2 regions of the Comamonas sp. Y33R10-2 genome follow, and region 1 is predicted to be linked to the other one. Evidence: predicted binding sites of a transcription regulator. Region 1 holds the regulator's gene; the other holds the start of a gene.
What was found. The regulator NrdR, encoded in region 1, represses ribonucleotide reductase genes. The targets are predictions, from matches to a motif close to CACNANATNTNGTG.

Region 1 (12,196 bases):
AAAAGTGGCGGCTGCGGCAGTAGCCGTGTCGCCCTCTCTTTCGGTGCTCGTGTTTTGAGACATGGCAAGCCTCAGTTTGATGAGATTTTTTCTTATACCGCCGAGCGTGCGAAAGGGTTAGCGGGTAATTGCGCGGCTGCTCCGTTTGATCGTTAAACGTTAAAAGCCGCTACGGGCGTTGGCAAAGTCAACTAGATCGGCTGGGTAGTGGGGCAGGTCGCGTAGCGCAACATCATCCCAGCCGTAGAGCACCGACAAGGCCCCCACCTCCAGCGCCCAGAAAAACGTGCCCAGCCAAAGCTTGCCTTTCTTTTGCTGCGAGGGTGACAAGCGCAAAAAATCAGCGTATTGGGTTTGCACATAGGCCACCAATGGCTCGGGTGATGGCTCGCCGAGCAGCTCGAAAAACGGCAGCAGCGCGCCATAGGGGCGGGGGTGGAACAGGGTCTCGTTGACCTCTTGAACCTCAATTGCGGCGGCGCTTAGATAGTCGAGCAGGCGGTCTGTATCAAAGGCCAGCACTTGCTCGACGATGGCAGGGATTTCTTCAGGTGCATCTAGCAGCACAGCCAACGCCATCAGGATGACGGCGTATTTGTATTCGGCGCTGCGGGCGTTGATGGGGGCGGGCACGCCGTAGTCCTCGCCCGTGGTTTGACTCATGCTGGCGCGCGCGTGGTGGGCCACAGCGGCGGTGTCTTTCCACAGCGCCACAGTCTCCAGATAAATGGGGCGCAGCACATTGCCGGGGAGGCCCAGATCAAGGCCGTAGATCAGCAAATGGCAGGCCTCTTGCCCGGCAGCCTGCCAGCCCCAGTAGTTCTCCAGTGCAGCATGGGCTTGCAGCGCAAACGGGGTCTGGTAGCCGGGGCTATTGGTAAACCGCTGCAGCGTAGCCAGCGCCGCCTTCCAGTCGGCTTTTTTATCCGCCAGATTGAGAGCGCGGCGTGGGTTGAGGCTGGTCAGGGGGATTTGCTTCCAGCTCTGTAGGGCTTGGGTGAGCTGGTTGTCAAACATCAAAATTATGTGAGGTCAAGGCGAGGATTACGGGAGAGATATGTAAGGGTCAGATTACTTTGAAGGATTCCACTTCAAAGATCAGTGTGTCGGGATCAGATTTTTTCGTCATGCCCAGCTCTTTTTTTACATCGAACAGCTTGACCTGACCCGTCAGCAAGATGCGGGCTGGCGGCTTGATCTCGCGCAGCGCCTGTGCCTTGTCCAAGGGAACCACCACGGTCTGTGAAGACAACATGCCTTGCGGTGGCTTGGGCTGGTTGATGTCGAAATGCGAGAGGAACAGATATCGCTTAGCTAGTACAGCGGTTGCAGGGCTGGTAGGTCCTGCCAGCCAAGGTGTGAAGCCATCAAAAATAATGGGCATTTCTACCGATTTTCCAGCGTACTGCTTGCCCAGCTGGAAGTTGTCTAGATCAATATAAATCTGGTTTTGCACATGCTGCGCAGCAGGCGCACTGCTTGCAGCTTGTGGTGTGGCAAATGGAGGTGCGCTGGCAGTGCTGGCTGGAGCGTTGTTGCTGGGTGCGGCTTGAGCTGCTGGGGCTGAAACGGCTGGCGCTTCAGAGGGCATGAGCTCTTGCTTGAGCTTGACGGCGCCGAAAACAATGCCAATCAGCAAACCGATGAGGGACAGTATTTTGTAGACCGCATTTTTTTCTAGGTTCTCAAGCATGTGCATTTCCTAAGGTGATCAGTGGGTACGAAATGTTGTCAAAAAGTTATCAAGAATTCTTCAAGAAATCGTGAATGGCAAACAGCGTAGCGTCGGGCGATTCTGTCATCTGGTTGTGGCCGTTGGCGATGGTTTGTACTTTGACGATTTTGCCTGCCGCTTGCGCCGCGGCGATCAGGCCTTTGGCGGCTTTGGGCGGCGTCATCTGGTCTTGCTCGCCCAGCACAAACAAAACGGGGCAGGTAATTTTCGCCATGGCCGCATCGCCGCCCGCATAGCTATCGCAGGCGGTAAAGCCGGTGTGCAGCAAGTTGGTGTTTGCATTGCTAGCCAGCACGCGGCGGCCCAATGCCATACCGGCACCAAACACCCAGCTGCCTGCGCCATTAGGGGGCGCCAGCGTGGCGCGCGAGAAGGTGTTGACCTTCTGAATCGCTTTTTCTGGGGTATTCAAGGCAGATTCGAGCAGCGCGGGCGAGACCTTCATGGGAAAGGCCGTGCCGACCAGCACCAGATGGCTGATGCGTACTTTCAAAGTGGCTGCCGCTTCCATCGCGATCAAGCTGCCCCAGCTGTGGCCGATGAGGGCGGCTTGCTTTAAGCCCGCGGCATCCATCAGTTGGGCGATGAAGGCGGCTGCATCTTCCACCGTTTTTGGCGCCGCGCCAGCACTTTTGCAATGACCGGGCAGATCCAGCGCCAGCACATTGAAGCCGTGGTTGGCCATGTAGCGGCTTTGCAGCGCCCAGACGCTGTGATCGCACAGCACACCGTGGATGAAGATGGCGGTGGGCTTGGCAGCATCGAACGCTTTGCCGCCGGTGTAGGCATAAATTTGGGCTTTGTTAACTTCAAAAAACATAGCTATACCTGTATATGGAATAAGGACTGGAGGCTGTTTTTATTCAAAATAAGGCATGTACGCCATTTTTATGCCGCTTTCTCTGCAGCCTTCAGTGCTCGCTTCAAGTCATCAATGAGGTCATCTGCATCTTCCAGACCAATCGATAAACGAATCGTGCCTTGGCTGATACCGGCTTGCGCCAGCGCCTCGTCGCTCATACGGAAATGCGTGGTGCTGGCCGGGTGAATCACCAAAGAGCGGCAGTCGCCCACATTGGCAAGGTGGCTGAAAATCTTGAGCGCTTCGATAAAAGTCTTGCCCTGATTGCGGTTACCCGCAATGTCAAAGCTAAATACCGAGCCTGCACCGCGCGGCAGCAGTTTTTGGGCCAGTGCATAAGATGAATGCGACTCCAGCATCGGGTGGCCCACGCGGCTCACTAGCGGGTGGCTGGCCAAGAACTGCACAACGCGCTCGGTGTTCTTCATGTGCCGCTCCATGCGCAGTGGCAGGGTTTCGATGCCTTGCAGAATTAGCCAAGCGCTGTGCGGGCTCAGGCAGGCGCCAAAGTCGCGCAGGCCTTCGCGGCGGGCGCGCAGCAAGAAGGCGCCCACGGTCGATTCTTCGCTGAACACCATGTTGTGAAAGCCGTCGTAGGGCTCGGTCAGTTCGGGGAATTTGCCCGATTTTTCCCAGTCAAAACTGCCGCCATCCACCACCACACCGCCAATGATCGTGCCGTGGCCCGACAGGAATTTGGTCGCCGAGTGATAGACGATGTCTGCGCCATGTTTAAAGGGCTGCATCAGCCACGGCGAGGTGAGGGTGGAGTCCACCAGCAGGGGCACGCCCGAGTCGTGGGCTATTGAAGAAATGGTGGGGATGTCCAGTACATCGAGGCCGGGGTTGCCCACGGTTTCGCCAAAGAATAATTTGGTGTTGGGCCGCACGGCAGCGCGCCAGCCGTCGATGTCGCCGGGCTTGACGAAAGTGGTCTCAATGCCAAAGCGGCGCAGTGTGTAGTGCAGCAGGTTTTGCGATCCGCCATACAGCGCTGTGCTGGCCACAATGTGGCTGCCTGCGCCCATTAGCGTGGCAATGCTTAGGTGCAGCGCGGCCTGACCGCTGGCAACCGCAATCGCGCCCACGCCGCCTTCCAAGGCGGAAACGCGCTGCTCCAGCACCGCGTTGGTGGGATTGCTGATGCGGCTGTAGACATGGCCGGGTCGCTCTAGGTTAAAGAGGCTTGCTGCGTGATCACTAGATTCAAAAACAAAAGAGGTCGTCAGATGAATCGGCGTGGCGCGTGCGCCGGTGGCGGGGTCGGGCTGGGCGCCTGCGTGCAGGCTGAGGGTGTCAAAACCGGGGTCTGAATAGCCGGGCATGTGGGGTCTCCAATATTTTTGATGCTGCTTGGCGATCAGCATAAAGCGACTGTGCAAAAGTGCTGCACTTGTCGCGCACCAAGATGGTGAATTTCATGGATGACCCGTAGCCTACTTGCCTTGATTGGAGTGCAATGTGGGCTATATTTGCAGAGAATTTTTTGCATTTTGTGCGCTCAAGCCTTGCGCCTGAGCCATTCGGAGAACAGCAATGAAAGTAAGTGACATCCTGCGCGTCAAAGGCAACACCCTCTATACGGTGTCGCCCGATGAGAGCTTGGCTGCTGCGGTGCAGGTGATGTCGGATAAAGACATCGGCTCGCTGGTCGTGATGGAGCATGGCGATGTGGTGGGCATGCTCACCTTTCGCGAGGTGATTCAGGGCTTTGTGAAGGCTGGCGGCATTGAGCGTGCTTCGGTGCGTGGCGCCATGGACGATGCGCCCATGACCTGCACCATGGAAACCGACATGGACGAGGTGCGCCGCATGATGCTGGACCGCCACGCGCGCTACATGCCCGTGATGGACAAGCGCATGCTGATGGGCGTGATCTCGCTGTACGACGTGGCCAAGGCCGTGGTGGACAGCCAGAACTTTGAAAACCGCATGCTCAAGGCCTATATCCGCGATTGGCCCGAAGGCGAGCGCCAAGGCGCGGATTGATCGTTCGGTCTTTTTAGATACCAGCCCCGCTTGATGCGGGGTTTTGCTTTGTGTGGGGTTTGCTTTTGTGGGGCGGCTAAGAGCCGCTCTTAGAGTCGCTCTTAGTGGCGATGGCTAGCGCAACAGACTGCCAACGCTTTTAGTGCAAGCGGCGGCATACCCGCGGGCATAATCGACGGTCTATGAGCGGCAATACCTTCGGCACAATTTTCACGGTCACCAACTTTGGTGAATCCCACGGCCCAGCCATTGGCTGCGTGATTGACGGCTGCCCCCCGGGCATGGCCTTGAGCGAGGCAGATATCCAGTTTGATCTGGACCGCCGCCGCCCTGGCACCAGCAAGTTTGTCACCCAGCGCAACGAGCCCGATGCGGTCGAGATTCTCTCGGGCGTGTACGAGGGCAAGACCACGGGCACGCCGATTGCGCTGCTCATCCGCAATACCGACCAGCGCAGCAAGGACTACTCCAATATTGCGCAGAGCTTCCGTCCTGGCCACGCCGACTACGCTTACTTTCAAAAGTACGGTATTCGTGACCCACGCGGTGGTGGTCGTTCTTCCGCCCGCATGACAGCGCCCACCGTGGCTGCAGGAGCCGTGGCCAAAAAATGGCTCAAAGAAAAGTTCGGCACCGAGTTTCGCGCTTGCATGACGCAGATCGGCGAGCTGCCCATTGGCTTTGAAAGCTGGGAGCATGTGCCCCACAATCCCTTCTTCGCGCCTGTGGCTGATGTGACGCAGTTCGAAGACTATATGAACGATCTGCGCAAAAGCGGTGACTCTTGCGGCGCTGCGCTGCGCGTAAACGCCAGCAACATGCCTGTGGGCCTGGGTCAGCCTCTGTATGACCGTCTGGATGCCGACATTGCCTACGCCATGATGGGCTTGAATGCGGTCAAGGCTGTAGAGATTGGCGCAGGCTTTGACAGCGTGGCCCAGCGCGGCACCACACATGGCGACTCGCTCAGCCCCCAAGGCTTTCGCAGCAACAACGCGGGCGGCATTGTGGGAGGCATCAGCACGGGCCAAGATTTGGAAGTGCGCATTGGCATCAAGCCCACCAGTTCCATCATCACGCCGCGTGAATCAATTGACGTGCACGGCAATACCGCTGAAGTCATCACCAAGGGCCGCCACGACCCGTGCGTGGGCATTCGTGCAGCACCCATTGCCGAGGCACTGCTGGCGCTGGTTGTGATGGACCACGCCTTGCGCCACCGTGCGCAGAACGCCGATGTGGATTCGGGCCTGGCGCCCATCCCCGCTTCCGCTGCCTGACATTAAAAACACCAATTTGTGAGGTACAACCGGGGACTCAGGAGAGTCGTGATGGTTGTAGCAAACACAAAGCCCAATCAACGCCAGCCCCGCGCCTTGTCGCTGGGCTGGCGTTGTGCATTTCGAAGCATGACCGCAAGCGCTGCTGCGGCGATTATGGCGATAGTCTTATCTGCCTGTGGCGGTGGTGTCGTCAAGCCCGCAAGCATGGAGATCACCTTGCTGGGCTTCAATGACTTGCACGGCAATTTAGAGCCGCCCAAGCAGGCGGTAGCAGCGCAAAACGCGCAAGGTCACAGCGTTGCTGTACCCGCCGGCGGCGCGGCTTATCTGGCGCAGGCCATTGCCCAGCGGCGTGCGGCCAGTCGCCATGTGGCGGTGGTGACGGCGGGAGACATGATTGGTGCATCGCCCATCGTGTCATCACTGTTTCTGGATGAGCCCACTATTGAGGCTCTGAATCTGATGAAGGTGGATTTTGCCGCCACCGGCAACCACGAATACGACCAAGGCGCTGATGAGTTGCTGCGCATGCAAAACGGCGGCTGCGAGAAGTTCACCAGCAAAGAGCCTTGCCAGTTGAGCAAGCCCTTTCAAGGCGCGTCGTTTCAATACTTGGCAGCTAACACGATTCGAGATGACGGCAAGCCGCTGTTTCCCGCAACCGCCGTGAAGTTTTTTGAGCAAGATGGCTTGCGCATTGGCGTGGGTTTTATTGGTATGACGCTCAAGAACACGCCGAAGATGGTGCGCCCCAGTGGCGTCAAAGGCTTGAGCTTTACGTCTGAGGCGCTGACGGCCAATGCGCTCATCCCGCAACTGCGCGCCCAAGGTGCTGATGTGATTGTGGTGATGGTGCATGAGGGTGGCAGCACCACGTCGGGCCTACAGGAGAACAGCTGCCAAGGCTTGTCTGGCGACATCGTGCCGATTTTGGAGCAGCTCTCTGGCGAGGTGGATGTGGTGATCTCTGGTCACACGCACCGCGCTTACCTGTGTGACTACGCCAAGGTTAATCTTGGCAAGCCATTCTTGCTGACCAGTGGTGGCCTGTACGGCACGCTGTTGACGGAAGTGACGCTCACGGTAGATGGCAACACGCGCCGCGTAAGTCGCAAGTCTGCGCGCCAGCATATCGTGCAGGGCGAGGCCTATACCAGCAGCGCAGGCGTGGTGGCGCTGCAGCCGGACTTTCCGGCTTTTGATGCTGATGCCGATGTGGCGCAACTGGTGGCCCGCTACAAGGCCGCTGCCCAGCCCTTGGCGGCTGCGCCAGTAGGGCGACTGGCCTTGGCCGCTATGCGCACGTTGCAAAGCAGTGGCGAAAGTGTGATGGGTCGCGTGGTAGCCGACAGCATCTTGGCCGCGACGCAAGATGCGGCAGCGGGTGGTGCACAGCTGGCTTTTATGAATTCAGGCGGCGTGCGCGCTGATCTGCTGCCGGATGCCAGTGGCCAAGTGACCTATGGGCAGCTTTTCAGCGTTCAGCCTTTTGGCAATACGCTGATGGTGATGAGTCTGACGGGTGAGCAAATTCGGCAGGTATTGGAGCAGCAGTTCAACAGCGGCAGCAACACCGTAGCTGCGCCGCGCATCTTGCAGGTATCGCAGGGCTTTGGTTACCGATTCGATCTCAGCCAGAATGCCGGTCAGCGCGTGAGTGATATTCGCCTCCATGGCCAACTGCTCGACATGACTCAAAGCTACCGCGTAGGCCTGCAAAGTTATCTGGGTACGGGTGGCGACAACTTCAGCGTCTTTACCCAAGGCCGCGATGTGGTGGGCGGCATGCTGGACTTGGATGCGCTGGTTGAGTATGTGCGTACGCAGAGTTTGACGGCGCCTATGGCGCTGCCGCTGCAGGATCGAATTACGCTTGTTCAGTAGCAAAAATATTATAAAAATAGCTTGCAGTCATTTCAGTGAATGGACTTGTAGCTCTTAAATTAATAGCATTTAAATGCAAGCGCTAAACAAAAAAACCACCCGAGGGTGGCTTTTGTATTGAGCTGGCTTATGTCTATCAGGCCGCTGCAGGCTTCTTAGCTGACTTGGACTTGGGGCTACGCACTTCATCCATGATGTTGGTGAAGTCGTCCACATCCTCAAAGCTGCGGTACACGCTGGCAAAGCGGATATATCCCACTTTGTCCAGGCCCTTGAGTTCATCCATTACCAACTCGCCAAGGCGGCTGGAATCGATCTCGCGCAGGCCTAAGTTGAGCAGTTTGTCTTCAATGCGCTCGATGGAGTCATCGATCAGCGCCGTGCTCACCGGCCGCTTGCGCAGCGCAATCTGGAAGGAGCCTTGCAGCTTGGCGCGCTCGTACTCAATGCGGCGGCCATCTTTTTTGACCACAGTCGGAAAGCTGACCTCGGGCCGCTCATACGTTGTAAAGCGTTTTTCGCAGCCACCGCAGCGGCGGCGGCGGCGAATGAAGCCCCCATCTTCGGACTCACGCGTTTCGACAACTTGCGTGTCCGGGTTGCTGCAGAAGGGGCACTTCATGGTGTGTCAGAGCAGCAGAATTTACTTGCTGTAGACAGGCAGCTTGGCGGTCAAGGCAGCAACCTTTTCACGCACAGCAGCCAAGTTGGCTTCGTCGGCGGGGTTTTCCAGCACATCAGCCACCAAGTTGGCGGTGATGCGAGTTTCTTCCTCGCCGAAACCACGGGTGGTCATGGCGGGAGTACCGATACGGATGCCGCTGGTCACGAATGGCTTTTCGGGGTCGTTAGGGATGGCGTTCTTGTTCACAGTGATGTGAGCCAGACCCAGAGCCGCTTCAGCCGCCTTGCCAGTAATGCCCTTGGCGCGCAGGTCCACCAGCATGACGTGGCTTTCTGTGCGACCAGAGACGATGCGCAGGCCGCGTTCGGTCAGCGTGTCCGCCATGACCTTGGCGTTCTTGACGACTTGTTCTTGGTAAGCCTTGAACTCAGGAGTCAGCGCTTCCTTGAACGCAACAGCCTTACCGGCGATCACGTGCATCAGCGGGCCGCCTTGCAGGCCGGGGAAGATGGCGCTGTTCAGTGCCTTCTCGTGCTCGGCCTTCATCAAGATCACGCCGCCACGGGGGCCGCGCAGGCTCTTGTGGGTGGTGGTGGTGACCACGTCAGCAAAAGGCACGGGGTTGGGGTACACGCCCGCGGCGATCAGGCCAGCGTAGTGAGCCATGTCCACCCACAGGATGGCGCCGACTTCCTTAGCGATCTTGGCGAAGCGCTCAAAGTCGATGTGCAGGGCGTAGGCAGAGGCACCGGCCACGATGATGCGGGGCTTGTGCTCACGGGCCAGCGCTTCCATCTTGTCGTAGTCGATGGCTTCGTTAGCGTCCAGACCGTAAGAGACGGCATTGAACCACTTGCCGGACATGTTCAGCGCCATGCCGTGGGTCAGGTGACCGCCTTCGGCCAGGCTCATGCCCAAAATGGTGTCGCCGGGCTTGGCAAACGCCATCAGCACTGCTTGATTGGCTTGGGAGCCGGAATTGGGTTGCACGTTGGCGGCTTCTGCGCCAAAGATTTGCTTGATGCGGTCGATGGCCAGTTGCTCGACCACGTCCACATGCTCGCAACCACCGTAGTAACGCTTGCCGGGGTAGCCTTCAGCGTACTTGTTGGTCAGCTGGGAGCCTTGGGCTTCCATCACGGCGGGCGAGCAGTAGTTCTCGCTGGCGATCAGCTCGATGTGCTCTTGCTGGCGGTGGTTCTCAGCTTCAATAGCTGCAAACAGTTCGGGGTCGACTTTAGCGACGGTATCGGTGCGTTGAAACATGGCAGTCCTGTGAACTAAAAATTCCCTTGAAGCAAGGGCTGCCCAGGCGAACGGCTGAAACGCTTGTGGATTGCAATCGCTGCGACCTTGGGCGGTACGCTCCCCAGTGGTTCACAGACCTTGCAGTCTGCTGGTTTCCACGTCAGCGGCAGAGAAATTTCTGCGCCTATCGCCAGTTGCGTACACCCTCTAGTGTAGCTGAGCTGACATATCTCAAAGCCGTAACAGCGCTATTCCTGAGCACTTGCGTGCGGGCATAAAAAAAGCTGGCACAGAGGCCAGCTTGAAAAAAATCGACAGTTTATGGATTGAAAACTTACAGGCTGGAACCAGCAACGGTAACTTGCTCAGAGTGAGACACCGTTGTGGACTCCACTGCCTTGGGCGCAGCAGGCTTGGTCGCAACCAAAGTGCTAGCGCCTAGGCCAGCGCCTTGGCGCATACGTTGATGCTCGGCCAGTACTTTGGCGGCGTAGCCACCGTCGCTTGGCAGATTAGCAGCACCTACGTAGTAGCGCAGACCACCTTCGATAGAGCCAGCGCGTGCAATGCACTCCTTGAGCACCTTGACGCCAACTTTGAGGTTAGTCACGGGATCAAATGCAGCATGACGGCCGCCAAAGCTTTCGTACTTGTCGGTGTGGACCTTAGTCATCACCTGCATCAAACCTTGAGCACCGACCGAGCTTTGGGCAAATGGGTTGAAACTCGACTCAATGGCCATGATGGCCAAAATCAGCGTGGGGTCCAGCTTGTTGGCTTTGCCCAAAGCATAGGCTTCGCTGACCAAGGCCGCGATGGGCTCTGGAGCGACGCGGTACTTCTTGCTGAGCCAAAAGGCGACAGCGGCTTGATCCTTGGGCAAGCTTGTGGGGTTGACTGCGGTGGCGCGGTCGCTGGCGACAACGATCTCGGAAGCTGGAGCTTCTTCGATGATGGTTTCAGCCACAACGGGCAGGCGTGTATCGAGCCACTCGCGCAGCTCAGTTGCACCAGCCAGACGCAGGTCTGGGCGGGAAATTAAAATCAAGGCCGAAATGGCCACGGCCAAGCCCAAGAGGGCGAAACCGTTGTGGGTAAGAGCAAGAAAACCGTTGGCCGTCTTATGGCCCAACGTTCGCGCAGAGGCGACTAATTTTCCTGACGCTGGCATAGCTAGTCCTTTCTTGGCTATCGCCCGAGGTTCAACCGGATCAGTGACACGGTGAAGCCAGAGGCAGCACGCCGATGAGGTTTGCTGCGGGCCGATTAAAAGCACCTCGGCGAGGCGCTGATCGGTCTGCTCAGTCGTGAGGCAGCGGAAACAAAAAACGCTCAATTTGAGCGCTGGCGGATTCTAAAAGTGCTCTTAATGCATAGTCAATACTAACAAAAATACTTTTTAGATATTAAAGTAATTTGAAAACATGTATATGCATACAGTTTTTTAAAAAAACATAGAAAAACTCATTGGGCGCAAGAGGGAAAAGCTCTGATATCGTGACATCTGTCATGAAGGCGAAATAAAGTGCAAAAAAACGCTTAACCCTTCGCAAGCGCAGATATAGTGAATCTGCCTGCTATGTTGCAGGTGCTTGCCAAAGGAAAGGGAAAGCAAATCTCGCTACGGCTTTTGATTTCATAGGCTGTCAGCACTTGCTCTTTATCTTCGCTTGAGGCACTTAAGGGAGCAATCTTTGCTTCCAGCAGTAGGGACCCTATCCTCCATGACTGCAAAAGACGGCCCGGTCTGGTACCGGCCGTGAAGCCCGGAAGACGGTTTTGACCGCTTCCGGGCTTTGTCATTTCTGGGGCGCATTTAAGTACATTTATGAGCAGTAATGCGCCGCACATTGTTTGCATTTTTTGAGATTTAAACGGGGAAAAGGTGTGAGCTGTAGCGCAAACTTCTCCTTGGAAATCGCGTTGTTTGCTATCTATATATAGAGCGATGTTTTCAAGGCCGCTGGGCGTACAAGGTACAGTTATGTCCTAGTCGTCTAAAGCGCCTTGTTTTTGAAAGCCGGGGAGGCTTTCAGCTCTTGCATAAATTTAAAATTACCCATGTCACTGCTTACATCGAATCGCTGGTTGCGCCGGCTTCTCGGGTCTGTTTTAGTCCTTTTGCTGTTGTGGCTGCTTTTGTGGGCCGTGGTGCCCATCGTGGCCAAGAGTCAGCTGCAAAAGCAAGCCTCTGCCAAGCTCGGGCGCAGTGTGCATGTGGGAAAAATCGATTTCTCGCCTTGGGCGCTGTCCATCACCTTGCATGATCTGGTGATCGATAAAGCTATTAAAAAAGTAGCTAGTAGTGAAGGTGTTGACGGGGCTGAAAGCCAAAAAGACCTTGAATCTGCAGCCCAGCCCCAGCTAGAAATCAAGCGCATTTTCGTCAATGCCAGCGCGCAGTCTTTGTTTAGGCTCGCTCCTGTGCTTGATGCCATTGAGGTGGATGAACCGGTGGTTCGCCTAACCCAATATTCGCTGGGCAAGCTCGATATTGATGATGTGATCGCCAAGCTCTCTGAGCCCAAGGACGAAGATCCATCCAAGCCGGTCAACTTTGCGCTCTACAA
Region 2 (12,196 bases), 1.4 Mb from region 1:
GATGGACTGACCAGCCTCTCCAATCGCCGCCACTTTGATGACATGCTGCAACGTACCAGCCGCCGCTGTATGCGGACTGGGGAGATGCTGGGGCTGGCGCTGATCGACATTGACCATTTCAAGCAGTACAACGACCACTACGGCCATTTACAAGGAGATGAAGCTCTCAAATCTGTAGCATCAACGCTGGCGCGCCATGCCAGGCGCTCCTTCGATATTGCAGCGCGCTTTGGCGGCGAAGAGTTTGCGCTCATCCTCCCCGGCAATACAGAGCCACAGTCACTGGTAGAGCAGTTTCGCGCAAGTGTGGCCGAGCTGGGTATCGCACATAGCGCATCTGGCACGGCAAAGCATCTGACGGTGAGCTGCGGGGTGCTGACCATTGCACAACCAAGCCCTGAGAGCTTTGAGCAATGGCTGCAAAAAGTCGACGAACTGCTTTATAAGGCAAAGTCTGAAGGTCGCAATCAAGTTCAGTCGGCGCTTTATACGCACAATTGACTCTTTCGCACTCATCCATCAAAAGATGAGTGCCGGCCAGCCGCACTATCATTGAAAGCATGCTCTCCCAAATGCTCACCGTAGCCAGCCCCATGGCTTGGATTTTGGCCATTGCGGCAGCCTTGGCCTACGCCATTCCCGCTCTTGCCACCAAAAGCCTGCAAGAAAAAGGCGCACGTCACAGCCTGCTTCTGGCCTGGGGCTTGCACGCCCTATTTTTAGGCTGGGGCCTTCTAGGCGGTTTTCCGCGCTTCGGGTTCGCGCCTGCACTCTCCATCACCGCATGGCTGGTGCTGACTGTTTATGTGGTCGAGCAGCAGTTGTATCCTCAACTCAGCTCGCGCTGGCCGCTGTCCATCATGGGCAGCATGGCTGTTTTGCTAGCCGCCGTCTTTCCTGGCTCACCTTTGCATGTCGATGCCTCGCCTTGGCTGCCTTTGCACCTGGCTCTTGGTATTGCTTCTTACGGGCTTTTTGCTGCAGCCGTTGTGCACGGTGCACTCATGAGTCATGCCGAAAGGCAAATGCGCCAAGGTGCAGACCATGACGGTGGTCTGCCCCTGCTCACTTTAGAGCGCCTGACCTTTCGCTTTGTAGCCGCAGGCTTTATTTTGTTGACGGCTACTTTGGCAGCCGGCTGGTTTTTTGGTGAGCAGCTTTACGGCAAAAGCTGGGTGTGGAATCACAAAGCAGTTTTCTCACTACTGTCTTGGGTAACTTTTGCAGTCTTGCTATTTGGCCGCAACCGCTTTGGCTGGCGCGGGCACAGCGCAGTGCGCGTTCTCTATATTGGCGCCATCTTTTTATTATTAGCCTATGCAGGTTCGCGCTTTGTCGCAGAAGTTCTGCTGGAGCGCGCTGCATGAAGTACCTACTCGTCTTGCTGGTCATCGTGGTGGCCTTCGGCATTTGGCGCAACAAACGACGCGCCGAAGTGGCTGAGCGCAAAGCGGCAACCCCCACGCCAACCCCAACCCTTCAGCAGCCCCAAAACATGGTGGAGTGCGCCCATTGCGGCCTGCACCTGCCTCAGGCTGACGCCGTGACCAAGACCACCTCTGGTCACGATAGCCTGCACTACTGCAGCGCAGAGCACCGCCGTTTAGGGCCGCAAAACACAGGCGATCACTAAGCGATGGTGAATTCCGCCTCTCCTTGGCTACACACCGCTATTCCGCTGGACACAGCCATCAGCCGCCGCGCCGATGCCAGCCTCAACGCCCCGTTTGTGCGCCTGTGGCAAGCATTTTTAAGCGGCCGCATTTTTCTGGCGCTAGTGCTGATCTTGCTGCAGGCACTCAACCAGCAGCTGCAAAATATTAGCTCTCCACTGGTCTGGATAGTTTGCTTTGCCTATCTGATCTTGACCACCGCGCTGCGCCTGCTCGCGGGCAAGCAACTGCCCGCACCGCGAGCAGCAATGCAATGGCTACCCGTCATTGGTGTCGACATTGCAGTCATTTTTTTGCTGCAAGTATTTCAGGTTGGCTCGCTCAATTACACCGCTTTGCTGGCCATTCCTATCTTGATTTCATCAGCGCTTGGCGGCCTGATGCTAGCGCTTGGCACCACAGCCTGCATTACGCTGCTGACACTGACCCATACCTTCTGGCTCTACCACAGCGGCCTGAGTGACTCCGCCCAAGCCTACTATCAGGCCGCATTTTCCTCCGCCGCTTATTTCTGCGTGGCCTATCTCACACATGAGCTGGCCAAGCGCGTGCGGCGTGAGCGCTCTCAGTCGCTGTTTAATCGCCTGCGCACCCAAACTCAGGAGCAAGTCAACAGCTTGGTGATCAACCATTTCTCAGATGGTGTTCTGGTGGTTGACTCCAGCTTGCAAGTGCTGCAAGCCAACCCAGCCGCCCTGCAATTGCTCAACCTTCCGCCTGAGCACACTCAGCCTTTTTCTTTGCAAGCCTATCGCTGGTGGGAACCCTTGGCCGACTCTGCACAGGCCAGCTTTGCCCACGCCCGCCCTTTGTCAGCCACGATTCATCTGCAAGCCACTGAGCATAGCGGCCCCACGGGTATCAATGTGCGCACGCGCATCACCGAAGTTTCTGCGCCATTTTTGGATGAAAAGCCTCAAACCGAGCCCAGCCATTCGCTGTGCGTCATGTTTTTGCATGACCTGCGCGAGATGGAAGCACAACTGCGCACCGAAAAATTGGCCTCTATGGGCCGTATGTCCGCAGCCGTAGCGCACGAGATCCGCAACCCTCTAGCCGCTATTACACAAGCCAATGCGCTGCTGGCCGAAGATCTGGTGAGCCAGCCCGGGCCCCAGCAGCTTTGCCGTATCGTGGGGCAAAACGCCGACCGACTGGCCCGCATTGCAGAAGAGATTCTCAATTTGGCACGCGTGCAGCAAGGTGCTGATACTTATCACGGCCAATCGCTGCCCTTAGACCTCCTGCTCGCCCAAATCAGCCACGAGTGGCGCGGACAATCCACTCCCCCTCGCCAAATTTTGCTTCAGCTCAACGCAACAGCACGCCATATCGTGTTTGATGAAGAGCATCTGCGCCGCGTGCTGATTAACCTGTTGGACAATGCTCAGCGCCACCGCAGCAATGCTGGCAATGAAGCAGGCCTACAACTGGTCAGCGGCTGTGGCCCGCTCAATACCCAGATGCACGGCCTGCCCGAAGACGATATTTGTTGGTTTATGGTCTGGAGCAATGGCGCACCGCTGGAAGCCAGCGTCGAGCGCCATTTGTTCGAGCCATTTTTCTCCTCGCAAAGCCGCTCTAGCGGACTCGGCCTGTATATCTGCCGAGAGCTATGCCAGCGCTACGATGCAAGCATTAGCTACCTACGCTTCAGCCGCAACACGCCTGAGGGGGATGTGGATGGCAATGCATTTGTCGTAACCCTGCGCAGCGGCCGCTTGAGCCTCGAAAGCCCCTCTCTTTTTGACCCCATCATGGTGTAAGCCTAGTGAACTTTTTGCCTACTGCATCCACCAATGCCACCATTTTGGTGGTCGACGACGAGCCTGACCTGCGCACACTCTATGAGCTGACCCTGCTCAGGGAAGGCTATCGCGTGGAAACGGCCGGATCAGTGCAAGAAGGCTCAGCCCAGCTGCAAAATCAGCACTTTGATGTTGTCATCACCGACATGCGCCTGCCCGACGGCATAGGCATGGAGTTGCTGCAGCAACTGCGCGATCAGTCGCGCACTGAGCGCTGCATCGTCATGACCGCCTACGGCTCGGCAGAAAACGCTGTTGAGGCTTTGCGCGCAGGCGCATTTGACTATCTGACCAAGCCCGTGGATCTGCGTCAGTTTCGCCAAGTCGTTGCCTCTGCCATTCAAGGCATTGGCGCCGTACCTCAGCCCGGCACCGCACACACGACGCCAGCAGCTGTCAACAGCGGCCAAGACACCAACTACAGCGCCCTGCAAGCACTGGTTGGTAACTCTGTTGCCATGCAACAGGTCAAGCAGCGCATCGCCAAAGTGGCCAAAGGCATGGCACCGGTGCTCATTCATGGCGAATCCGGCACCGGCAAAGAGCTGGTCGCCCGGGCCCTGCACGCCTGCAGCCAGCGCGCCAATGGCCCCATGGTGGCCGTGAACTGCGGCGCCATTCCTGAGAACTTATTAGAAGCCGAATTCTTCGGCGCCCGCAAAGGCTCATATACCGGCGCCACGCAAGACAGGGTCGGCTACTTTCAGGCCGCTCAGGGCGGCACCTTGTTTCTTGACGAAATTGGTGACCTGCCTTTGGCCATGCAGGCCAAGCTGCTGCGCGCCATTCAAGAGCGCAAGATTCGCCCACTGGGCAGCACGCAAGAAGAGACCGTCGATGTACGCATCGTCAGCGCCACTCACCGCCACCTAGGCACAGAAGTGCAATCTGGCAACTTTCGCCAAGACTTGTACTACCGCCTCAACGTCATTGAGATTGAGCTACCTGCCCTGCGTGAGCGCCGCGAAGACCTCGGCTTACTGTGCCAAGCTCTGCTGAAAAAGCTGGCCAAAGAGTCTGGGCTTGCCACGCCAGCGCTGGATGAAACCAGCCTCGCCCAAATTGCCCAGCTGTCCCTGCCCGGTAATGTGCGCGAGCTGGAAAACGTGCTGCACCGCGCCATTGCACTAGGCGACGAAGGCCCGCTGCGCATTCCGCCCAGCAGTCTTGCGCCAAATCTCGAAAGCCCCGCCAGCGTGACCGGCATCACCAGCGCTGCCAAGCTGTCAGTGAATGTCGATCAGGCAGACCAGCAAAATATCCCCGCTGACAGCCCCGCCAACATTCCCGAAAACCTGCAAGGCTGGCTGGATGAGCAAGAGCGCAGCATTCTGATTAGGGCGCTGCAAGACAACGGATTCAACCGCACCGCCGCTGCGGCCAAATTGGGGATTAGCCTGCGCCAGATTCGCTATCGCATTGAGCGCCTCAACATTGATCTGCCAGCCGAAGGCGCAAAGTGACAATTCCTGACCCTGCAAAGCACGACACACAGCAGCCATCAAACTGGACATGCGGCTGGTATCAGCGAGCACGCCCGCTTGCATCCCCCAACTTTGGCCCGCGCCCTGATGGAGCGCTAATCGATCTCGTCGTTCTGCACTCCATCAGCCTACCGCCAGGCCAGTACGGCACGGGTGCAGTGCAGCAGCTGTTCAGCAATCAGTTGGACTGGGACGCACATCCTTACTACCAAGGCATTCGCGGGCTGGAAGTGTCATCGCACTTCTTTATTACCCGCGAGGGCGAAATCTGGCAATTCGTCAGTTGCGATGACCGCGCATGGCACGCCGGCGTCAGCCAATGGCGCGGGCGTGATCGCTGCAACGATGACTCTATTGGCATAGAACTCGAAGGCCTTGAAGGCCTGAGCTTTGAAGCCCCGCAGTACCAAGCCTTGCAGCAACTTTGCCAAGGCATTGCGGCGCAATACGCAGTTCGCTACATCGCGGGCCACGAGCATATTGCACCGGGGCGCAAGCAAGACCCCGGCCCCGGTTTTGACTGGGCGCAACTTCAGCAGAAATTGAGCGCAGACAGCCGCACGCTTGCATGGCAGCTGCCCCGCAGCGTCTAAAGCTATCCCGCCCTTACCTTCTCTAAGAGCCGCTAACGCAACGCTTGATACGTCGTTGCTTCGCCTTGTCGTACGCATGTACTGTCTGCGGCTTCGCGCCTCGTCTCAAACGCAAACCTTCGGTTTGCTGAGTTGTGTTAGCCGCTCTAAGGTGCGCATCTTTATCAGGAGCATGCCGTCCCTGCCTGTAGCGTCTTGCAGCCATATATGCACCTGAAACGCATCAATGAATTGGACAAGGCGCTCCTGTTTTTATAGCCAAGACCGTGCCTTTTGAAATCACATGCAAGTTATCGCTGTCAATGGCACATTGACTACATCTGTCGCTTCCATCAAACACGTAAATTTTTTACACATTAACGACACGAAAGCTTCAGCACTGCAACCACGCTACAGCCCTTGTTTCATGCGGTATGAAGGCTTTTTTCAAGCTGTCAAGCGACTGCAAAAATGCCCGCTTCAGTACTTTCATCAAGTCAGCAAGATTGAACAGCGATACACTACCGGTAGTGTCTGAGAGCGCCTTAGACCCCACATCTAGTGTTTACAAGTTGTGTACACCCTGTGCAAACCATGTGTAAACCTTGGCGCCAATTCTTGTTTTTGAGGGCCTGCCCAGACGGCAGACCTTTGCCAGCTATCCACAAATTAATTCCGAGGAACTTATGCAAGAAGCGTTGAACTCACTGCCTTCTGCCGCGCCTGTCAGCGCAGCTGATTCTTCCTCCCCCAATGACAACTACCAGATCATCCGCCGCAGCGGTGATGTGGTGGCGTTCACTCCCCAGAAGATTGCCGTGGCACTGACCAAGGCGTTTCTGGCCGTGCGTGGCGCACAAGGCGCTGCGTCTGCCAGCGTTCGCGATACCGTCAACGAATTGACCGAAGGCGTTGTTCGCGCCCTGCTGCGCTCGCGCCCTAATGGCGGCACCTTCCATATTGAAGACGTGCAAGACCAAGTCGAGCTGGGCCTGATGCGCGCCGGTCACCAAGATGTGGCCCGCGCCTATGTGCTGTACCGCGAGCGCCGCAATCAAGAGCGTGCCGAGCAAAAGAAGGCCGCCGCCATTACTGCAGCGGCCGCTTCCGCCAAGCCCGTGCTACATGTGACCGAAAACGGCCAGCGCATCCCTCTGAATATGGAACGCCTCGAAACCCTGATCCAGGCGTCCTGCCGCAACCTCAATGCCGACATTCAGGCAGCCCCTGTCTTGGCAGAGACGCTACGCAACCTGTACGACGGCGTGCCTCTGGCTGAAGTCCACAAAGCGTCCATCTTGGCCGCCCGTACGCTGATCGAAAAAGACCCCGATTACACCTACGTCACCGCCCGCCTGCTGCTGCACACCATCGTGCGCGAAGTCATGCTGCGTGATGTACAGCCCTCGGACATGCAAGCGGCCTACGCTGAATATTTCCCCGGCTTCATCCAAAAGGGTGTCGATAACGAACTGCTCAACCCTGAGTTGCTGAACTACGACCTACCCCGTCTGGCCAAGGCCCTGAAGGCCGAGCGCGACGAACAGTTCGACTACCTGGGTCTACAAACTCTGTATGACCGCTATTTCTTGCACGTCAAGAAGACCCGCATCGAGCTGCCCCAATCCTTCTTCATGCGCGTAGCCATGGGCTTGGCGCTGCAAGAAGATGACCGCAATGCCCGCGCCATCGAGTTCTACGAGCTGCTGTCTTCGTTCGACTTCATGTCGTCCACCCCCACGTTGTTCAACAGCGGCACATTGCGCTCGCAACTGTCGTCGTGCTACCTGACCACCGTACCGGATGATCTGGACGGCATCTACGAGTCCATCAAAGAAAACGCTCTGCTGTCCAAATTTGCGGGCGGTCTGGGCAATGACTGGACACGTGTGCGTGCTCTGGGTTCGCGCATCAAGGGCACGAACGGCGAGTCGCAAGGCGTTGTGCCTTTCCTCAAGGTCGTCAACGACACCGCTGTGGCCGTGAACCAAGGTGGCAAGCGTAAGGGCGCTGTCTGTACCTATCTGGAAACATGGCACCTGGACATTGAAGAATTCCTGGAGCTGCGCAAGAACACCGGCGATGACCGTCGCCGCACTCATGACATGAACACGGCCAACTGGATTCCAGACCTGTTCATGAAGCGCGTGATTGAAAAGGGCAACTGGACTTTGTTCTCGCCCTGCGACGTGCCAGATCTGCACGACCTGTTTGGTACCGAATTCGAAAAGGCCTATCTGGCCTACGAAGCCAAGGCTGCCGCTGGCGAGCTCAAGCTGCACAAGACACTGGCGGCCAACGACCTGTGGCGCAAGATGCTCTCGATGCTGTTCGAGACTGGCCACCCTTGGATCACCTTCAAGGATCCTTGCAACATCCGCTCGCCCCAGCAACACGTGGGCGTGGTGCACTCGTCCAACCTGTGCACCGAGATCACGCTTAACACTAGCGACACCGAAACCGCGGTCTGTAACCTCGGCTCCGTGAATCTGGTTCAGCACATCAAGGACGGCAAGATCGACCACGAAAAGCTGCGCAAGACGGTCACCACCGCCATGCGCATGCTGGACAACGTGATCGACATCAACTACTACGCCGTGCCCAAGGCCAAGGAATCCAATCTGCGCCACCGCCCTGTGGGCATGGGCCTGATGGGCTTCCAAGATTCGCTGTATGAAATGCGTACGTCCTACGCCAGCGAAGGTGCGGTTGAGTTTGCCGACCAAGCCATGGAAGCGATCTGCTACTACGCCTACTGGGCCTCGACCGAGTTGTCCAAAGAGCGCGGCACTTACTCCACCTTCAAGGGCTCGCTGTGGGATCAGGGCATCCTGCCCCACGACACTCTGAAGCTGCTGGAAAAAGCCCGTGGCGGCTATGTGGAAGTGGACCGCTCTGCCACCATGGATTGGGACGCTCTGCGCGCAAAAATCGCCAAGGATGGCATGCGCAACAGCAATTGCGTGGCCATTGCACCGACAGCCACCATCTCCAACATCGTGGGCGTGGATGCATCGATTGAGCCATCGTTTGGCAACCTATCCGTGAAGTCCAACCTGTCTGGCGAATTCACCGTCATCAACCAGTACTTGGTTCGTGACCTGAAGCGCCTGGGCCTGTGGGACGATGTGATGGTCATGGACTTGAAGCACTTCGACGGCTCGCTGCGCGCCATTGACCGTGTGCCAGAAGAGGTCAAAGACCTCTACGCCACCGCGTTTGAAGTTGCGCCAGAATGGTTGGTGGAAGCTGCCTCGCGTCGCCAAAAGTGGATCGATCAGGCCCAAAGCCTGAACATCTACATGGCTGGCGCATCGGGCAAGAAGCTGCATGACACCTACATGCTCGCTTGGATTCGTGGCCTCAAGACTACGTACTACCTGCGCACCACCAGCGCGACTCAGATTGAAAAATCTACCGTGCAAAGCCGCACGCTGAATGCCGTGTCTTCCGCAGCTCCGGCTGCTGCTGCACCCGCTGCAAAGCCTGCAGTCAGCGCACTGGACGCAGCAGTTGCTGCAGCACGTGCTCAGGCACCTGCTACAGACATCAAGTTCTGCGCGATTGACGATCCGGGCTGCGAAGCCTGTCAGTAATTAACTGGCACCCCCTGAGGCGCTATGCGCCTTCCCCCTCTCTCTTCGGGAGGGGGACGACATCCTCGCTGCGGGGCGGCCCTTGCTTGATGTCTCTCGCTTGGGCCGAGCCAGTTTTCACTGGCATTGAGTAAATAGATAAATCAGAAGGCTGGATGTTGATTGCACTGCACCCAGCTTTTTCCAATAAGGAATTCGAGAATGCTGAGCTTTGACGACGACACCTTCACCCCTTCCGCCACCAGTGCAGAAGCCGGCGCATCCCCCAGCACCCACAAGCGCGTGAATGCTGCTGACAAGCGCATCATCAACGCCAAGACTGACGTGAACCAGCTGGTTCCCTTCAAGTACAAGTGGGCCTGGGAAAAGTATCTGGCTACCTGCGCTAATCACTGGATGCCGCAGGAAGTGAACATGACGCGCGACATCGCTTTGTGGAAGGACCCTAATGGTCTGACCGAAGACGAGCGCCGCATCATCAAGCGCAATCTCGGCTTCTTCGTGACAGCCGACTCGCTGGCCGCCAACAACATTGTGCTGGGCACCTACCGCCACATCACTGCGCCTGAGTGCCGCCAGTTCTTGCTGCGCCAAGCGTTTGAAGAAGCGATTCACACCCACGCCTACCAATACATCGTGGAATCGTTGGGTCTGGATGAAGGCGAAATTTTCAACGCCTATAACGAGGTCAAGTCCATCCGCGATAAGGACGAGTTCCTGATCCCGTTCATCGACGCTATCAGTGACCCCAACTTCCACACCGGCACGTTCGAAACCGACCAGACTTTGCTCAAGTCGCTGATCGTTTTTGCTTGCTTGATGGAAGGCCTGTTCTTCTACGTGGGCTTCACGCAAATTTTGGCGCTGGGTCGTCAAAACAAGATGACCGGCGCTGCCGAGCAGTACCAATACATCCTGCGTGACGAGTCCATGCACTGCAACTTCGGCATCGATTTGATTAACCAACTCAAGCTCGAAAATCCGCAGCTGTGGACCGCCGAGTTCAAGCAAGAAATCAATGAGCTATTCATCAAGGCTGTAGAGCTTGAATATCAGTACGCTGAAGACACCATGCCACGTGGCGTGCTGGGCATGAATGCGTCTATGTTCAAGGGCTATCTGCGCTACATCGCCAACCGCCGCGCCACGCAAATTGGTCTGGAAGAGTTGTTCCCGGGTGAGGAGAATCCCTTCCCTTGGATGAGCGAAATGATCGATTTGAAGAAAGAACGTAACTTCTTTGAGACACGAGTGATCGAGTATCAAACCGGTGGTGCACTTTCTTGGGATTAATTGCTTCTAAGCAGGCACAATGCGAGTCATGACTTGCTTCACTTCATTGCTATAAAAATAGAAGTTTTGACGTGAAGCAAATTTGTGTTCCTAGCGATACGTAACTCCACATCGCTTTGAATCGTCCAGCCACAAAAAAGCTGGACGTCTTATGCAAATCAACGAAGGAGAAAATGATGGCAACTGCGAAGAAGACGGCCGCCAAGGCCACACCCGAGAAAAAAGTAACTGCCAAGAAGGCGGCCGCGCCCAAGGCTGAAGTTGTGAAGAAAGCTGCTGCTTCTAAGAAGGCTGCAACAACTGCCAAGGCTGCTGCTCCTAAGAAGGCTGCAACTACTGCCAAGGCTGCTGCTCCTAAGAAGGCTGCAACTACTGCCAAGGCTGCTGCGCCTAAGAAGGCTGCAACTACTGCCAAGGCTGCTGCGCCTAAGAAGGCTGCAACTACTGCCAAGGCTGCTGCGCCTAAGAAGGCTGCAACTACTGCCAAGGCTGCTGCGCCTAAGAAGGCTGCAACTACTGCCAAGGCTGCTGCGCCTAAGAAGGCTGCAACTACTGCCAAGGCTGCTGCACCTAAGAAGGCTGCAACTACTGCCAAGGCTGCTGCGCCTAAGAAGGCTGCAACTACTGCCAAGGCTGCTGCTCCTAAGAAGGCTGCAACTACTGCCAAGGCTGCTGCGCCTAAGAAGGCCGCAACTACTGCCAAGGCTGCTGCTCCTAAGAAGGCTGCAACTACTGCCAAGGCCGCTGCTCCTGCCAAGAAGGCTGCTGCTCCTGCCAAGAAGGCCGCTGCTCCTGCCAAGAAGGCTGCTGCTCCTGCCAAGAAGGCTGCTGCTCCTGCCAAGAAGGCTGCTGCTCCTGCCAAGAAGGCTGCTGCTCCTGCCAAGAAGGCTGCTGCTCCTGCCAAGAAGGCTGCTCCTGCCAAGACTGCCAAGAAGGCTGCTGCTCCTGCTAAGAAGGCTGCCCCTGCACCCGTGGCAGAAACTGCTGCACCTGTGGCTCAAACTCGCCTTGCACCTCAAGCTGCATGGCCATTCCCCACAGGCAACAAGCCTTAATCAGCTTACTGACCGGCGCGCAATAAAAAAGCCCGATCTCGCTTGCGAGAGTCGGGCTTTTTTACATGCATCAGATCAGCGCACCAAGTACGCTAATCAAGGTATCAAGGCTGAAAGTCCAGCTGATAATTTTGCGGGCCGCGGCTCGCAATTTTCAGCGCACCCATGCGGTTGCCCAGCTCGGCACAGCGCACTAGGTCCCAGCCACGCTCCAAGCCAAACAGGAAGGCACCACGCCATGCATCGCCGCAGCCGGTAGGGTCAACCACAGCCGCTGGTTTCACAGCAGCCACCAGTGTCTTCTCGCCGTTTTGCCAAACTTCGCAGCCTTCAGCGCCCAGCGTCACAATCAGGCCACGCACCTGCTGCGAGATTTGCGCAAAGCTCAGGCCGGTACGCTCGCTGAGCATCTTGCCTTCATAGTCATTCACTGCAACCCAGTCAGCCTGCTCGATGAAAGCCTTGAGCTCATCACCATTGAACATGGGCAAACCTTGGCCCGGATCGAACACAAACGCAATGCCTGCGGCCTTAAACTGCGCAGCGTGATCAATCATGGCTTGGCGGCCATCGGGGGCCACGATGCCGACCTTGATTTCGGCAGCCATATCCGCCGTGATTTGGTTCTCGTGCGCCTGCATCATGGCGCCGGGGTGGAAGGCCGTGATCTGGTTGTTGTCATGGTCCGTCATGATCATGCACTGAGCCGTGTGCG

Region 2: the regulator NrdR is predicted to act here: its motif matches at 6,088-6,101, upstream of KUF54_RS15530 (ribonucleoside-diphosphate reductase subunit alpha).

What each region holds. Positions count from the first base shown of each region.
Region 1 is NZ_CP079925.1:2,055,035-2,067,230, reverse strand. It holds gene KUF54_RS09245 (DUF962 domain-containing protein) at 1-63, opposite strand, end outside; gene KUF54_RS09240 (PoNe immunity protein domain-containing protein) at 160-1,017, opposite strand; gene KUF54_RS09235 (hypothetical protein) at 1,067-1,693, opposite strand; gene KUF54_RS09230 (alpha/beta fold hydrolase) at 1,743-2,555, opposite strand; gene KUF54_RS09225 (O-acetylhomoserine aminocarboxypropyltransferase) at 2,624-3,922, opposite strand; gene KUF54_RS09220 (CBS domain-containing protein) at 4,134-4,586, shown strand; gene aroC (chorismate synthase) at 4,769-5,866, shown strand; gene KUF54_RS09210 (bifunctional UDP-sugar hydrolase/5'-nucleotidase) at 5,918-7,753, shown strand; gene nrdR (transcriptional regulator NrdR) at 7,890-8,375, opposite strand; gene glyA (serine hydroxymethyltransferase) at 8,397-9,644, opposite strand; ZMP/ZTP riboswitch at 9,678-9,834, opposite strand; gene KUF54_RS09195 (lytic transglycosylase domain-containing protein) at 9,961-10,797, opposite strand; gene KUF54_RS09190 (DUF748 domain-containing protein) at 11,688-12,196, shown strand, end outside.
Region 2 is NZ_CP079925.1:3,442,503-3,454,698, reverse strand. It holds gene KUF54_RS15560 (diguanylate cyclase domain-containing protein) at 1-501, shown strand, start outside; gene KUF54_RS15555 (inner membrane protein YpjD) at 561-1,367, shown strand; gene KUF54_RS15550 (PP0621 family protein) at 1,364-1,633, shown strand; gene KUF54_RS15545 (PAS domain-containing sensor histidine kinase) at 1,637-3,439, shown strand; gene KUF54_RS15540 (sigma-54 dependent transcriptional regulator) at 3,487-4,944, shown strand; gene ampD (1,6-anhydro-N-acetylmuramyl-L-alanine amidase AmpD) at 4,941-5,558, shown strand; gene KUF54_RS15530 (ribonucleoside-diphosphate reductase subunit alpha) at 6,224-9,133, shown strand; gene KUF54_RS15525 (ribonucleotide-diphosphate reductase subunit beta) at 9,335-10,426, shown strand; gene KUF54_RS15520 (hypothetical protein) at 10,603-11,481, shown strand; gene KUF54_RS15515 (carbohydrate kinase family protein) at 11,586-12,196, opposite strand, start outside.